DNA from 2 places in the Aromatoleum evansii genome. Region 1 is predicted to be linked to the other one. Evidence: predicted binding sites of a transcription regulator. Region 1 holds the regulator's gene; the other holds the start of a gene.
What was found. The regulator sigma-54, encoded in region 1, starts transcription at its own class of promoters, with help from an activator protein. The targets are predictions, from matches to a motif close to TGGCACGCTTNCTGCTNA.
Positions count from the first base shown of each region.

Region 1 (7,103 bases):
GCTTCTGCTGGCCCTACCGCGGCGAGCCGGACCTGCGCGCCTGGGTCACGCACTGGCTGGCGGCGGACAGCGCGCGCGTCGCGCTGCTGCCCGTGGTGCCGCATCAGGCCGGCCCGATGGAGTTCCGCCGCTGGATTCCCGGCATGGAAATGCCGCTCGACCGCCACGGCATCCCGCATCCGGCGCACGGCGAGGCGGTCGTTCCCGACATGATCCTCGTGCCGTGCAACGCCTTCGACGCCGCGGGCTACCGCGTCGGCTACGGCGGCGGATACTTCGACCGCACCCTGGCGGTGATGGATCCCGTCGCGGTGGGGCTGGGCTTCGAGTTCGCGCGGGTCGATGACGTGTGGCCCCAGCCGCACGATCGTCCGATGGACTGGATCGTCACCGAGGCCGGCGCCTTCCCCGCTCAGCCCAGGAACATGCGGTAGGCAGGATTGGCCGACTCGTCCGCGTATTCGTAGCCGAGCCGGTCGAGGAAGTCCTGGAAGGCGCCCTTGTCCTCGGGCGGCACCTGCATGCCCACCAGCACGCGGCCGAAATCGGAGCCGTGGTTGCGGTAGTGGAACAGGCTGATGTTCCAATCCGAATGCAGGCTGGTGAGGAAGTTCATCAGCGCGCCGGGACGCTCGGGGAATTCGAAGCGGTACACCAGTTCGTTGTTCACGTGCGGTGCCCGGCCGCCGACCATGTAACGGATGTGGCTCTTCGCCATCTCGTCGTCGGTCAGGTCCACCGCGGGCAGCTCGTGGCGTTCCAGCATCTCGACCACGCGCGTCGCCTCGGCACGGTTATGCACCGCGACGCCGACGAAGATGTGGGCCCGCTGCGGATCGGCGTAGCGGTAGTTGAACTCGGTGATGTGACGGTTGCCGATCAGGCTGCAGAACTTGCGGAAGGAGCCCGGCCGCTCGGGGATCGTTATTGCGAACACTGCCTCGCGCTGTTCGCCGACCTCGGCGCGCTCGGCGACGAAGCGCAAGCGGTCGAAGTTCATGTTCGCGCCGGAAGCCACGGCAACCAGGTTCTTGCCGTGCAGGTTGTGGCGTTTCGCGTACTCCTTCGCGCCGGCGACCGCGAGGGCGCCCGAGGGCTCGAGGATGGAGCGTGTGTCCTCGAACACATCCTTGAGCGCCGCGCAGATCGCGTCGTTGTCGACCAGAATCATCTCATCGACGTACTGCTGGCACAGGCGGAAGGTCTCCTCGCCAACAAGTTTCACCGCAGTGCCGTCGGCGAACAGCCCGACCTGCTCGAGCTCGACGCGCCGGCCTTCGGCGAGCGAGCGCGTCATCGCGTCGGCGTCCACGGTCTCCACGCCGATGATCCTGGTTTCGGGGCGCAGGCGCTTGATGTAGGCCGCCACGCCGGCGATCAGGCCGCCGCCGCCGACGGCGCAGAACACCGCGTGGATCGGGTCAGGGTGCGCGCGCAGGATCTCCATGCCGATCGTGCCCTGGCCGGCGATCACGTCCGGGTCGTCGTAGGGATGGACGAAGGTCAGCTTCTCGGTCTTCTCGAGCTCCACCGCGTGGGCGTAGGCGTCGGAGTAGGAGTCGCCCGCGAGCACCACCTCGCCGCCGCGCGCCTTGACCGCCTCGACCTTGATCTGCGGCGTGGAGGTCGGCATCACGATCACCGCGCGCACGCCCATGCGCTGCGCGGAGAGCGCGACGCCCTGCGCGTGGTTGCCGGCCGAGGCGCAGATCACACCGCGCTTGAGGGCCTGCGGCGACAGGTGCGCCATCTTGTTGTACGCGCCGCGCAGCTTGAAGCTGAACACCGGCTGCATGTCCTCGCGCTTCAGGAAGACGCGGTTATGCACGCGCTCCGAGAGGTTCGTGGCGAGGTCAAGCGGCGTTTCCTCGGCCACGTCGTAGACGCGGGCATTGAGGATCTTTTCCAGGTAATCCGGTGTTGCGGCAGTCATCGGGGAAGCCTTCGCGGGGCGGCGCAAAGACATTGAGCGTATCAGCCGATGCGGCACTGCGGCAAGCGTCTTGCCGGCCGTGCCGTTCAGAGGGTTTCGCCGTCCGCGTCGAGCAGGCGCTGCTGGCGGTCGATGAATTCCTGCGTCGAATCGATGCCGCGCAACTGCAGGATGGTCGAGCGCACGGCAGCTTCGAGCAGCACCGCGATGTTGCGTCCGGCCGCGACCGGCAGGGTGGTGCGGATCACCGGCACGCCGAGGATGTCCTGCGTCTCGCGCTGCACCGGCAGGCGCGAGGGGTCGGACTGGCCCGGCAGGCGGCGTTCCAGATGCACGATCAGGCGCAGGCGCATCTTGCGCCGGCAGGCGGTCTCGCCGAAGATCGTGCGGATGTTGAGGATGCCCAGGCCGCGCACCTCGATGAAGTCCTTGAGCATCTCCGGGCAGCGCCCTTCGAGCACGGTCGGCGCGATGCGCGAGAACTCGACGATGTCGTCGGCGACCAGCCCGTGACCGCGCGAGATCAGCTCGAGCGCGAGCTCGGACTTGCCGGCGCCCGAGCTGCCGGTGATGAACACGCCGATGCCGAGCACGTCCATGAACACGCCGTGCAGGGAGATCTTCTCGGCGAGCTCGCGCGACATGTACAGGCGCAACTGGTCGATCACGCTCGCGGAGGGCTGCGGCGTCGTGATCAGCGCGACGTCGGCGTATTCGCAGATGCCGCGCAGGATGTCGGGGATCGCGCAGCCGTCGGCGACGATGATCGCCGGCGGGCGCGCACCGATGATCTCGGTGAGGTGGTGGGCGACCTTGTCGCGCGCATGGCGCTGCGCCCACGCGAGTTCGGCCGCGCCCAGGATCTGGATGCGCGTCGGGTGGATCAGGTTGAGGTGGCCGACGAGGTCGGCTGGCCAGATGCGCTCTTCGTTGACCGAGATGACCCGGTCCAGCCGGCCGCTGACGTGCGTCAGCTCCAGCTGTTCGCGGTGCAGGTCATACAGCCGCGCGACGCTGGTCTGCCGCATGCGGGCCCCAGGAGGCGAACAGCGAATGGATCGTTGCGACGTCGGGTGCGTTCTGCAGTTGCTCGCGGAAATCGCGGTCGCTGAACATCTGTGCGAGCTCGGAGAGCAGTTGCAGGTGGGTCTCGTTGGCCTGCTCGGGCACCAGCAGCACGAACAGCATCGTGACCGGGCGGCCGTCGGGGGCGTCGAACTGCACCGGGACCGAAAGGCGCAGGAAGGCGCCGGCGGCGTCCTTCAGGCCCTTGATGCGGCCGTGGGGAATGGCGATGCCCTGGCCCAGGCCGGTCGAGCCGAGGCGTTCACGTGAAAACAGGCTGTCGAAGACGACGCTGCGGGCGATGCCCTGATTGTTCTCGAACAGGAGGCCGGCTTGTTCGAAGACGCGCTTCTTGCTGCTCGCGTCCAGATCGATGACGACGTTCGAAGGAGGCAGGAGTTCGGCGATGAGGCTCATGCGGATCACCACCTGCACGACACGGGCCGTGCCGCTGCCGATCGGGGGCGGGAGGAGGCTCGGGGTGTGCGGCAGGCGCGGGTTGAAAACGCGCGAATTATAAACACACCCCGGACCCCCGGCGTGAACTAAAGGATCACAGCTCGGTCGGTTGCTGGTGCTTCAGCGTGTCGTGGCCATGGTCGTGGTTCTTGCCCTTGTATTTGAGCACCTGGCGGTCGAGCTTGTCGGCCATGCTGTCGATCGCCGCGTACATGTCACCGTCCTCGCTCTCGACGTAGATGTCCTTGCCGCGCACGTGCAGCGTGACTTCCGCCTTCTGGCGCAGCTTCTCCACCGACAGGATCACGTTGACGCTGGTCACGTTGTCGAAGTGGCGGATGACGCGATCCAGCTTGGTGTTGACGTACTCGCGGATCGCGGGGGTGACTTCGACGTGATGTCCGGTGATGGTGAGATTCATGATGTTTCCTCGTATTGTCAGATCGTCTTTCAGATCGCTTTGCGCAGGCTGACCGGCGGGATATTGAGTGACTCGCGGTACTTCGCGATCGTCCTGCGTGCCACCACGATACCCTGCTGGCCCAACAACTCGGCAATTTTCGCGTCGGACAGGGGCTTTTTCCTGTCTTCGGCCTCCACCAGCTGGCGAATCAGCGCTCGAATCGCCGTGGAAGATGCCGCCCCACCGGTGTCGGTGGCAACGTGGCTGCCGAAAAAATACTTCAGTTCAAACACGCCGCGCGGTGTGGCCATGAACTTCTGCGTCGTGACCCGCGAGACCGTCGACTCGTGCAGCTCGAGCTGGTCCGCGATCTCCCTCAACGTCAGGGGTCGCATCGCCACATCTCCATAATCGAAGAACTGCCGCTGCTGGTCAACGATCGCCTGCGAAACCCGCAGGATGGTGTCGAAACGCTGTTGCACGTTCTTGATCAGCCAGCGTGCTTCCTGCAGCTGGCTGGTGAGTGCGCCGCCCGATCCGCGGTTCTGCTGCAGGATGCTGGCGTACAGCGAATTGATGCGCAGCTTGGGCATCGCCTCGGGGTTGAGCGTGACCGTCCAGCGGTTGCGCACCTTGCGCACGACGACGTCCGGCAGGATGTAGCGCGTCTCCTGCACCGAGTGCTGGGAGCCCGGATGCGGGTCGAGACGGCAGATCAGCGCGTGCGCGGCGCGCAGCGCGTCGTCGTCGCAGCCGGTGGCGCGCTTGATGCGCAGGAAGTTGCGCTCGGCGAGCAGGTCGAGGTGCTCGTCGACGATCTTCAGCGCGAGGTCGCGCGTCGGGCAGGAGGGCATCGCCCTGAGCTGCAGGCTCAGGCATTCCTGCGGGTTGCGCGCGCCGATGCCGGCCGGGTCGAGGTTCTGTACGTGGTGCAGCGCGATCGAGAGGTCGTCGAGGTCGTATTCGAGCTCGGGCGGCAGCAGCGGCAGCAGTTCTTCGAGCGACTGGTTGAGGTAGCCGTCCTCGTCCAGCGCCTCGATGATGAAGCGCACCAGCGCGCGGTCGCGGTCGGACAGCGGCGACAGGCTCACCTGCTGGTCGAGGTGGTCGCGCAGGCTGGTGCCGGCGGCCTGCAGTTCCTGGAAATCGGTGTCGTCGTCATCGTCGCGGTTCGAGGAGCCGCTGCTCGCGCTCGACCATTCGCCGGCTTCGTCGAAGCTTGCCGGCTCGCTCTCGCCATGCGCCTCCTCGGGGGAGGCAGGTGTTTCGGCCTGGTTGCCGGCGGCTTCGCTCGGCTCGCTCGAGCCCTGGGCCGCGCCCGGCGAAAAATCGCTGCCGTCGCCGTCCTCGCGCTCGAGCATGGGATTCTCGAGGAGGAAGCGTTCCAGCTCCTGGTTCAGCTCCAGCGTGGACAGCTGCAGCAGCTTGATCGATTGCTGCAGCTGCGGCGTCAGCGTGAGGTGCTGGGAGATCTTGAGCTGGAGGGACGGTTTCATGGCGCTTCGCCGATAGTGGGCTCAGAGGCGGAAATGCTCGCCGAGATAGACGCGGCGAACCTGTTCGTTGGCGACGATCTCGTCGGGGCGTCCGCTGGCGAGCACGCGGCCTTCGCTGATGATGTAGGCACGGTTGCAGATGCCGAGCGTCTCGCGCACGTTGTGGTCGGTGATCAGCACGCCGATGCCGCGGTCGCGCAGGAAGCGGATGATCTTCTGGATATCGAGCACGGCGATCGGGTCGACGCCGGCAAAGGGCTCGTCGAGCAGGATCAGGCGCGGGTCGGTCGCGAGCGCGCGGGCAATCTCGCAGCGGCGCCGTTCGCCGCCGGACAGCGAGACCGAGGTGTTGTCGCGCAGGTGCGCGATGCCCAGTTCCTCGAGGAGTTCCTCGAGAAGCTCGTCGACGCGTGCGCTGCCGAGGCCCCGCAGCTCCAGCACGGCGCGGATGTTCTCGGCGACGGTGAGCTTGCGGAATACGCTCATTTCCTGTGGCAGGTAGGACAGGCCGAGGCGCGCGCGCGCATGCACGGGCAGGTGCGTGAGCTCGGCGTCGTCGAGGCGGATGTCGCCGCCGTCGGCACGCACGAGGCCCACGATCATGTAGAAGCAGGTGGTCTTGCCGGCGCCGTTGGGGCCGAGCAGGCCGACCACTTCGCCGCTGCCGACCTCGAAGCCGACATCGTGGACGACGGTGCGCGCCTTGTAGCGCTTCTGCAGTCCGGCGACCTTAAGCAGACTCATCGGGGTTCTCTTTCAATATCTTGCGTATCACGTCGGTGCCGAAGCCGCGCCCCTGCAGGAATCTCGCCTGCCTGGCCCACTCGCGCGCGTCGGCCGGCGTGGCGCCGAACTTGCCGCGCCACACGGTGCGGGCGCGTTCGACGTCATCCTCGACCGCCTCGACATCGAGTGCGGCGTCTATCGTGTCGCGTCCGACGCCGCGCTGGGCGAGCTCACGGCGCAGCCGCGCGGTGCCGAAGCGGGCGGCCTTGCTGCGCACCCAGGCTTCGGCGAAGCGGTGGTCGCTGAGCAGGCCCAGTTCGGTGATGCGGTCGAGCACGTCTTCGATCTCGTCGGCGGAGCCGTGCGGGGCGAGCTTGCGGGCGAGCTCGGCGCGCGAGTGCTCGCGGCGCGCGAGGTGCCGCAACGCGCGTTCCCGCAGGCTCGTCTCCGGCATGATCCCGTGAAGGGGCGTCAGGCCGCCTCGGCAGCCGGTTGCGCGGGCTCGGCCGGCAGTTCCTTGAGGCCGACCGCGACGCGCACCTTGTTCTCGATCTCGCGCGCGAGCGCCGGATTGCCGCGCAGGAACTCGCGCGTGTTGTCCTTGCCCTGGCCGATCTTGTCGCCCTGGTAGGAGTACCAGGCGCCCGCCTTGTCGACGATCTTCTTCTCGACGCCGAGGTCGATGATCTCGCCTTCGCGCGAGATGCCCTCTCCGTAGAGAATGTCGAAGTGCGCTTCCTTGAACGGGGGCGAGACCTTGTTCTTGACGACCTTGCAGCGCGTCTCCGAGCCGACGACCTCGTCGCCCTTCTTGATCGCGCCGGTACGGCGGATGTCGAGGCGCACGGAGGCGTAGAACTTGAGCGCATTGCCGCCCGTGGTGGTCTCCGGGTTGCCGAACATCACGCCGATCTTCATGCGGATCTGGTTGATGAAGATCACCAGCGTGTTGGTGCGCTTGATGTTGGCGGTGAGCTTGCGCAGCGCCTGGCTCATCAGGCGGGCCTGCAGGCCGGGGAGC
Region 1 covers NZ_CP141259.1:5,029,440-5,036,542, reverse strand. Annotated here, with positions in the region: gene U5817_RS23590 (5-formyltetrahydrofolate cyclo-ligase) at 1-434, shown strand, start outside; gene ilvA (threonine ammonia-lyase, biosynthetic) at 413-1,933, opposite strand; gene hprK (HPr(Ser) kinase/phosphatase) at 2,020-2,961, opposite strand; gene ptsN (PTS IIA-like nitrogen regulatory protein PtsN) at 2,930-3,415, opposite strand; gene hpf (ribosome hibernation-promoting factor, HPF/YfiA family) at 3,552-3,878, opposite strand; gene U5817_RS23565 (RNA polymerase factor sigma-54) at 3,908-5,356, opposite strand; gene lptB (LPS export ABC transporter ATP-binding protein) at 5,378-6,100, opposite strand; gene recX (recombination regulator RecX) at 6,087-6,536, opposite strand; gene recA (recombinase RecA) at 6,554-7,103, opposite strand, start outside.

Region 2 (7,103 bases), 990 kb from region 1:
CCAGGCGGAAGGCCATCGGCAGCATCACGTGGCGGTAGGTCTGCGGCAGCGTGAGACCCAGCGCGAGGCCGGCGTTCTTCTGCCCGCGCGGCAGGGCGTTGATGCCCGAGCGCACCTGCTCGGCGACGCGCGCACTGGTGAAGAAGCCCAGGCACACCATCGCCGCGACGAACTGCTGCGCGATCGGGTTCAGCGCCTTGAAGGCGTCGCCGGCCGCAGTCGGCAGCATTTCGGGCAGCACGAAGTACCAGAAGAAGAGCTGCACCAGCAGCGGGATGTTGCGGAACATCTCGACGTAGGCTGTCGCGCCGAAGGCCAGCCCGCGATGCGGCACGGTGCGCAGCACGCCGACCACCGCGCCCAGCAGCAGCGCGATCATCCACGCCGACAGCGACAGCGACAGCGTCGTCTGCAGGCCGGCGATCATCCAGTCCAGGTAGGTGCCGTCATTGACCGCGCTCGGGAGCAGAAACACGCCCCAATTCCATTGGTATTCCATGCAAGACTCCAGAAACGTCGGAGGGGAAGGCCCCGGCGGATGCGGCGGGCGCAGCCGGCCTCCGGCGCGCAAGACGCCAGCGGCGGAGAGGCTTCAGGGGCGGAAGCCGGGAACGGGAGTTCCGGCTTCCGCTTCAGGCGGCAGCCGGCCCGTTCGCCGGCCGGGCCTGGCGGGCGATCACTCGAACGGGCGGTCGTTCGGCTCCTTGAAGAGCTTCTTCATCGCGTCGGAGATCGGAAAGCCGAGGTTGATGTTCTTCGGCGGGATCGCCGCAAGGAACCACTTGTTGTAGATTGCCTCGGCCTCGCCGGAGGTCATCGTCTTCGCGATCGCGGCATCGACCACCTTCTTGAAGGCCGGATCGTCCTTGGCCATCATGCAGCCGTAGGCTTCATACGACTGAGGCGTGCCGGTGATCGCCCAGTCGCCGGGGCGCTTGGCCTTCGCCAGTTCGCCGTAGAGCAGCGCGTCGTCCATCATGAAGGCGACTGCGCGGCCGGTTTCCAGCGTCAGGAAGGATTCGCCGTGGTCCTTGGCGCTGATGATGTTCATGCCGAGCTTCTTTTCCTCGTTCATCCTGCGCAGCAGGCGCTCCGAGGTCGTGCCGGCGGTCGTCACGACGTTCTTGCCGGCGAGCTGCTCGAAGTCCGTCACGCCCGACTCCTTCTTCGTCATCAGGCGCGTGCCGACGATGAAGAGGGTGTTCGAGAAGGCGACCTGCTTGGCGCGCTCGGAGTTGTTCGTCGTGGAGCCGCACTCGATCGTGACGGTGCCGTTCTGCACCAGCGGGATCCGGTTCTGCGAGGTGACCGGCATCATGCGCACCTGCAGGTTGGGCATCTTCAGCTCGGCTTTGATGGCGTCGACGACCTTCAGCATCATCTCCTGCGAATAGCCGACCACCTGCTGGTTCTGGTCGTAGTAGGAGAACGGAATCGAGGATTCGCGGTGGCCGAGCGTGATCGTGCCGGTCTCCTTGATCTTCTGCAGCGTGTTGGCCTGCGCGACGGCGGGCACGAGGGCGACGGCGCCGGCGGTGATCAGGGCGGCCAGGGTGGCATTCAGGGGCTTGCGCAGCTGCATCATGTCTCCTTTGGTATGGCGGGATAAATAATCCCGATGGCCATATCCATTGCAGACGGCGTGCCAGCTTTTTTGCTGCGGCGCGCAAGGCTCGCAGCCCTTGAAATGCGCAACGAGCCGATCGCCGCGTTGTGCATACCCGTTCGGAAATCCGAACCTCACCCCTTTGGTGCATTCGGTTTTCCGAACACCACCCGGGTTCGACGACGGCATCCGATGAGCGCCCCGGCGTCATCCCGCTTGCGCCCGAATTGTGCTGCACACCCCAACCATGAGACCGTGAACCGATTTCCGAGACCTCGGGGAGCCAGCCATTACGCTCGTGACCGCCCTCCTCCTTCTCGCCGGTACCACAGCCGTACTCGTCACCCTGCGTGCCGTGGTGCATTACGCGATACGGGCGAGCCTCGCCGCGCCACGCCTCCGCGAGACGGAGACCCCGGCGGCCCGAGGCCTCGCCTTCGAGACGGTACGCATCCCGACCACGAACGGCAGGCTGCTTCACGCCTGGCTGATCCCCGCCGAGGCGGCGGGCCGCGCACCCGCCGTCGTGATCGTGCACGGCTGGGGCGGCAACGCGCAGATGATGCTGCCGCTGGCCGGCCCGTTGCATCGTGCCGGCTTCGCGACGCTGCTCATCGATGCACGCTGCCACGGACTCTCGGACGCCGACAGCTTCGCCTCGCTACCGCGCTTCGCGGAAGACGCGAGCCACGCCTGCGACTGGCTCGCAGGCCGTGCGGAGATCGACCCGCAGCGCATCGCGTTGCTGGGCCACTCCGTCGGCGCCGGCGCCGTCCTCCTTGCCGCCTCACGCCGTGACGACGTTGCGGCGGTGGTCAGCGTCGCGGCCTTCGCACACCCGCAGGAGATGATGAACCGCTGGCTCGCCGGCAGGCACGTGCCGGGAATCGTCGCGCGCTACATCCTCGGCCATGTGGAGCGCACCATCGCGCACCGGTTCGACGACATTGCCCCGCTGCGCAGCATCACCCGGCTGGACTGCCCCGTGCTGCTGGTGCATGGCGAGCAGGATACGGTCGTCCCCCCGGCCGACGCCCGCCGGATCCTCGCCGCCGCCCGCCCGGGCACCGTCGAGCTCCTGAGCCTGCCCGGCGATCACGAGTCCTTCGTCGACATGGAACGCGAGATCGCGGGCGTCGTGGCCTTTCTTCAGCGCGCCGGGCTGTAGGGGTGATGCTCACGCCAGTGGCGCGCGACATCGACGCGGCGGCATACCCACACGCGGTCGTGCTTCTCGATGTGGTCGAGGAAGCGCTGCAGCGCGCGGAAGCGAGCCGGACGGCCGAGCAGGCGGCAGTGCATGCCGACCGACATCATCGCGGGGCGCTCGTCGCCTTCGGCATACATGACGTCGAAGGCGTCGCGCAGGTATTCGAAGAACTCGTCGCCGTGCGAGAAGCCCTGCGGCAGCGCGAAACGCATGTCGTTGGTGTCGAGCGTGTAGGGGACGATCAGTTGCGGCACGGTGTCGCCGTCGGTCTTCTTCACCTCCATCCAGAACGGCAGGTCGTCGCCGTAGTAGTCGGAGTCGTACAGGAAGCCGCCGTAGTCGGCGACGAGGCGGTGCGTGTTGGGGGAGTCGCGGCCCGTATACCAGCCCAGCGCGCGCTCGCCGGTCATGCGCTCGATGATCTCCATGCCGATGCGCATGTGCTCGCGCTCGGTGGCCTCGTCGACGTTCTGGTAGTGGATCCAGCGCCAGCCGTGGCAGGCGATCTCGTGGCCCAGTTCGCGGAAGGCGGCGGTCACTTCGGGGTGGCGCTGCAGCGCCATCGACACGCCAAAGATCGTCAACGGCAGTCCGCGGCGCTCGAACTCGCGCAGGAAGCGCCACACCCCGACGCGCGAGCCGTACTCGTAGATGCCTTCCATCGACAGGTGGCGATCGGGGATCGCGGGCGGGTTGAAGAGTTCGGACAGGAACTGCTCGCTGCCGGGGTCGCCGTGCAGCACGCAGTTCTCGCCGCCTTCCTCGTAGTTCAGCACGAACTGCACCGCGACGCGCGCACGGCCGGGCCAGTTCGCGTGGGGCGGGTTGCGGCCGTAGCCGACGAGGTCGCGGGGGTAGTCCGGATCGATCTTCATTGCGTTCACCTTGTTCAGTTGTCGCGGAAGCGCTTGCACGCGTCCCAGTGGTTCATCAGCAGCCAGTACGTCAGCCCTGCCGGCAGCAGGCTCGCGTACCACGACACCGCCGGGAAGCTCAGCGCCGTGGCCGCACCCACCGCCGTCGCGACGATGCCGGCCCAGTTCACGCCGCGGTAGGGGCCTTCGGCGTCGTAGAAATGCTGCAGGTTCAGCATGCGGCGGCGCAGGATGTAGTAGTCGACCACCAGCACCGCGAAGATCGGGCCGAGGAAGGCGGAGTAGGTCTGCACGAAGACCTGCAGTCCGCCCGCCGATTCGTCCTTCACCAGCACCCAGGGGAAGGTCGCGAAGGCGAGCAGCCCCACCAGCACGGCGGACTTGCGGAAGGACAGCTTGAACACGTCCATCAGCACATAGGCGGGCGGCACGACGTTGTTGAGCACGTTGGTCGTGACCTGCGCGAAGGCGATGAAGAGCAGCGTGATCACCAGCAGCGGCTTGTTGTCGACGGCGCTGGAGAACACCTTGATCGGATCGGCGGTGCCGGTCGCCCCGGACACCATCAGGCCGATCAGGCCCATGAAGAGCGTCGCCGGCAGGATGCTCATGGAGTAGATCGTGGTCAGCGTGCGCGGCTTCACGTCCTTGTGCAGTTCGCGCGAGTAGTCGCTGACGTTGAGCATCATGGTGCTGTAGATGCCGAGGAAGAGCATCGTCGCGCCCCAGAACGGCAGGCCCCAGGTGCCTTCGATGCCGGTGATCTTCGCGTCGATCGCGCCGCCGAACTTGGTGATCACCGCGTAGAACATGTAGATCAACGCGAACAGGATGAAGCCGCTGCCGATGTTCTCCAGCCACTTGATGCCGTGGAAGCCGTAGACCGACAGGCCGATCTGCACCGCCTGGAAGGCGATGAACCACACGACGAGGTTGTCGTAGCCGAACATCGTGGCGGACACCGCGTTGAGCGCGCCGGCCCCGATCCAGCTCTGGAAGCCGAACCACACGACGGCCGGCACCGCGCGCACGAAGCCCGGGAAGCGCGTACCGCCGAAGCCGAAGGCGCTCCTCGCCTGGACCATGAAGGGGATGCCATACTTGTGGCCGGCCGCGCCGTTGATCGCGAGTGCAATGCCGATCACGAAGCAGCCGATCGCGATCGCGGTCGCCGCCTGCAGCATGTTGAGCTGGCCGACGAGGCTCGAGCCCATCGCGAAGGTGCCGATCGACACGCAGCCGCCGAGCCAGGCCAGGAGGTAGGACCAGCGGTCCATGATGCGCGTCTGCTGCGGTGCGAGCGATTCCTCGCCGGCCGCCTTGTGCTGCGACGCGTCGGGAGCCACGGCCCCGACGCCCGCGCCCAGTCCGGGCGCAACCATCTTCTGTTGTGCAACAGCCATTTCTGTCTCCTTCGATGTGGTCCGGGCGCCTCTTTGCGGGCGTCTCGGCTGCGGGGCTGGGGGTGCGTCAGGAACTCAGGTGTTCGAACCTCCCGGTGAAGCGCTTCGGCGGCGGGAAGGCGAGGTCGCCGAACTTGCTGGTGCCGAGCTTCAAGCTCGCGAGCGTCTCGGCGAGCTTCACCGCGGCGGTGACGCCTTCGACGATGGGCAGCCCGACCGCATCGCGGATCTCGTCGGCGAGGTCGGCCATGCCGCCGCAGCCGAGAACGATCGCGCCGATGTTGTCTTCGTCCTTGGCGCGGCGGCATTCATCGACGATGCGGTTCAGCGCGCAGGCCCCGTCGTCCTCGAGGTCCAGCACCGGGATCTCGGCCGCGCGCACGCGCCGGCAGTGGTGCGCGAAGCCGTAGGACTGCAGCAGGTGCTCGGCGATGATGCCGGTGCGCGACAGGGTCGTGACGATGGAAAAGCGCGTGCTGATCATCGTCGCCAGATGGAAGGCGGCTTCCGCGATGCCGAGCACCGGGGCGCGGGTAAGCTCGCGCGCGGCGAGCAGGCCCGGATCGCCGAAACACGCGATCACGTAAGCGTCCGTCCCCTCCCGCTCGCCCTTGCGCACCTCGTCGGCGACGCCAACGGCGCTGATCGCCTCGTCGAAGTGGCTCTCGATCGACACCGGGCCGCTGTCCGGGTTGGTCGCGACGATGCGCGTGCCCGGCGCGGCCACGCGCTGGGCCGAGATGCCGATCTTCTCGGTCATGCTGCGGGTGGTGTTGGGGTTGATGACGCGTATCAGCATTGCTGTCTCCTTCCTTGTAATAAGGGAGAACGTCCTCAGCGCAGCTTGGGGCGGCGCTGGGCGACCTCCTCGAGAATCTTCTTCAGGTCCGACGGGGCGGGTTCTTCCTCGACCAACACCACGGTGCGCTCGACGTCGCGCAGGTGGCGGTCCATCCAGCGCGTCGCGCCGTCCACATCGCCGCCGGCGATGATCTCGATCACGTCGTCGTGCTCGGAATGGCGGCAGCTCGCGGTCTGCGGCGAGCCGTAGGTGGCGATGACGAGCGAGGAGCGCGACACGAGCTGGGTCAGGAAGTCGGTCAGGGTCTCGTTGCCCGACAGGCGCATCAGTTCGACGTGGAAGGCGCCCGACAGGTAGATCGACTCGCGCCAGTCGCCGCGGTCCTGCGCGGCATGCTCGCGGCGCACCAGGTCGCGCAGCGTTTCGAGCGCGGTCGGCGTCGCCTTGGCGACGACTTGCGGGATCGCGCCGCATTCGATAATGCGCCGTGCGGAAAAGATGTCACGCGCCTCGCCCACCGAAGGCTGGGCGACCGAGGCGCCACGGTTCAGGCGCACATCGACGAGGCGCTCGTGCGCGAGCCGCTGCAGCACCTTGCGGATGCTGGTGCGGCTGACGCCGTAGGTTTCCGCCAGCGTGTCCTCGGGCAGCTTGGTGCCGGGCGCGAGGTGGTTCTCGACGATTGCGACGAACAGATTGCGGTAGATCGCCTCGTCACGGCCGTTGCCGCCGAGCCCCTCGTCGGCGCGCGCACTTCCCAGTTCGGCAGATGCTCGTTTTCCCATCATTGTCTCCATGCACGGGCAGGACGCGTCCTGCCCGTCGTTAAACACATCCTAGAATCACTTTGGACACAATTCAATATTTTTTTGTATCCACAACTCGTCAATCAGTACAAACAAGCTCGCTCGCGCGCCCGGCCTGTTGTTACATCTTTCAGAAGCCCACATCCACCCGCATCCTCCGGCGAAGTAATAGAAACTTCTTGACTTCTCCGATTGGATACACTTTTATATCAACACGGATACAGTTAATGGGCGCATAAGAGAAATTATACGTTCCGGGCTCAACGGCTGTAGGACCGCACAATCCACAAAGGTAGCCGCCGCGGAACACACCGCGGCCATGAGGAGACAAGCATGTCAGAGCACCTGCCGGCGGGTTACAGCGACCGCCTGTATAACGAGGACCTCGGTCCGCTGAAAGA
Region 2 covers NZ_CP141259.1:4,042,497-4,049,599, forward strand. Annotated here, with positions in the region: gene U5817_RS18905 (amino acid ABC transporter permease) at 1-499, opposite strand, end outside; gene U5817_RS18910 (glutamate/aspartate ABC transporter substrate-binding protein) at 677-1,585, opposite strand; gene U5817_RS18915 (alpha/beta hydrolase) at 1,905-2,774, shown strand; gene puuE (allantoinase PuuE) at 2,756-3,691, opposite strand; gene U5817_RS18925 (NCS1 family transporter) at 3,706-5,094, opposite strand; gene U5817_RS18930 (aspartate/glutamate racemase family protein) at 5,162-5,893, opposite strand; gene U5817_RS18935 (GntR family transcriptional regulator) at 5,929-6,681, opposite strand; gene U5817_RS18940 (NCS1 family nucleobase:cation symporter-1) at 7,036-7,103, shown strand, end outside.
Region 2: U5817_RS18910 (glutamate/aspartate ABC transporter substrate-binding protein) is a predicted target of sigma-54. The motif match lies at 1,631-1,648, and genes of this name have one in related genera.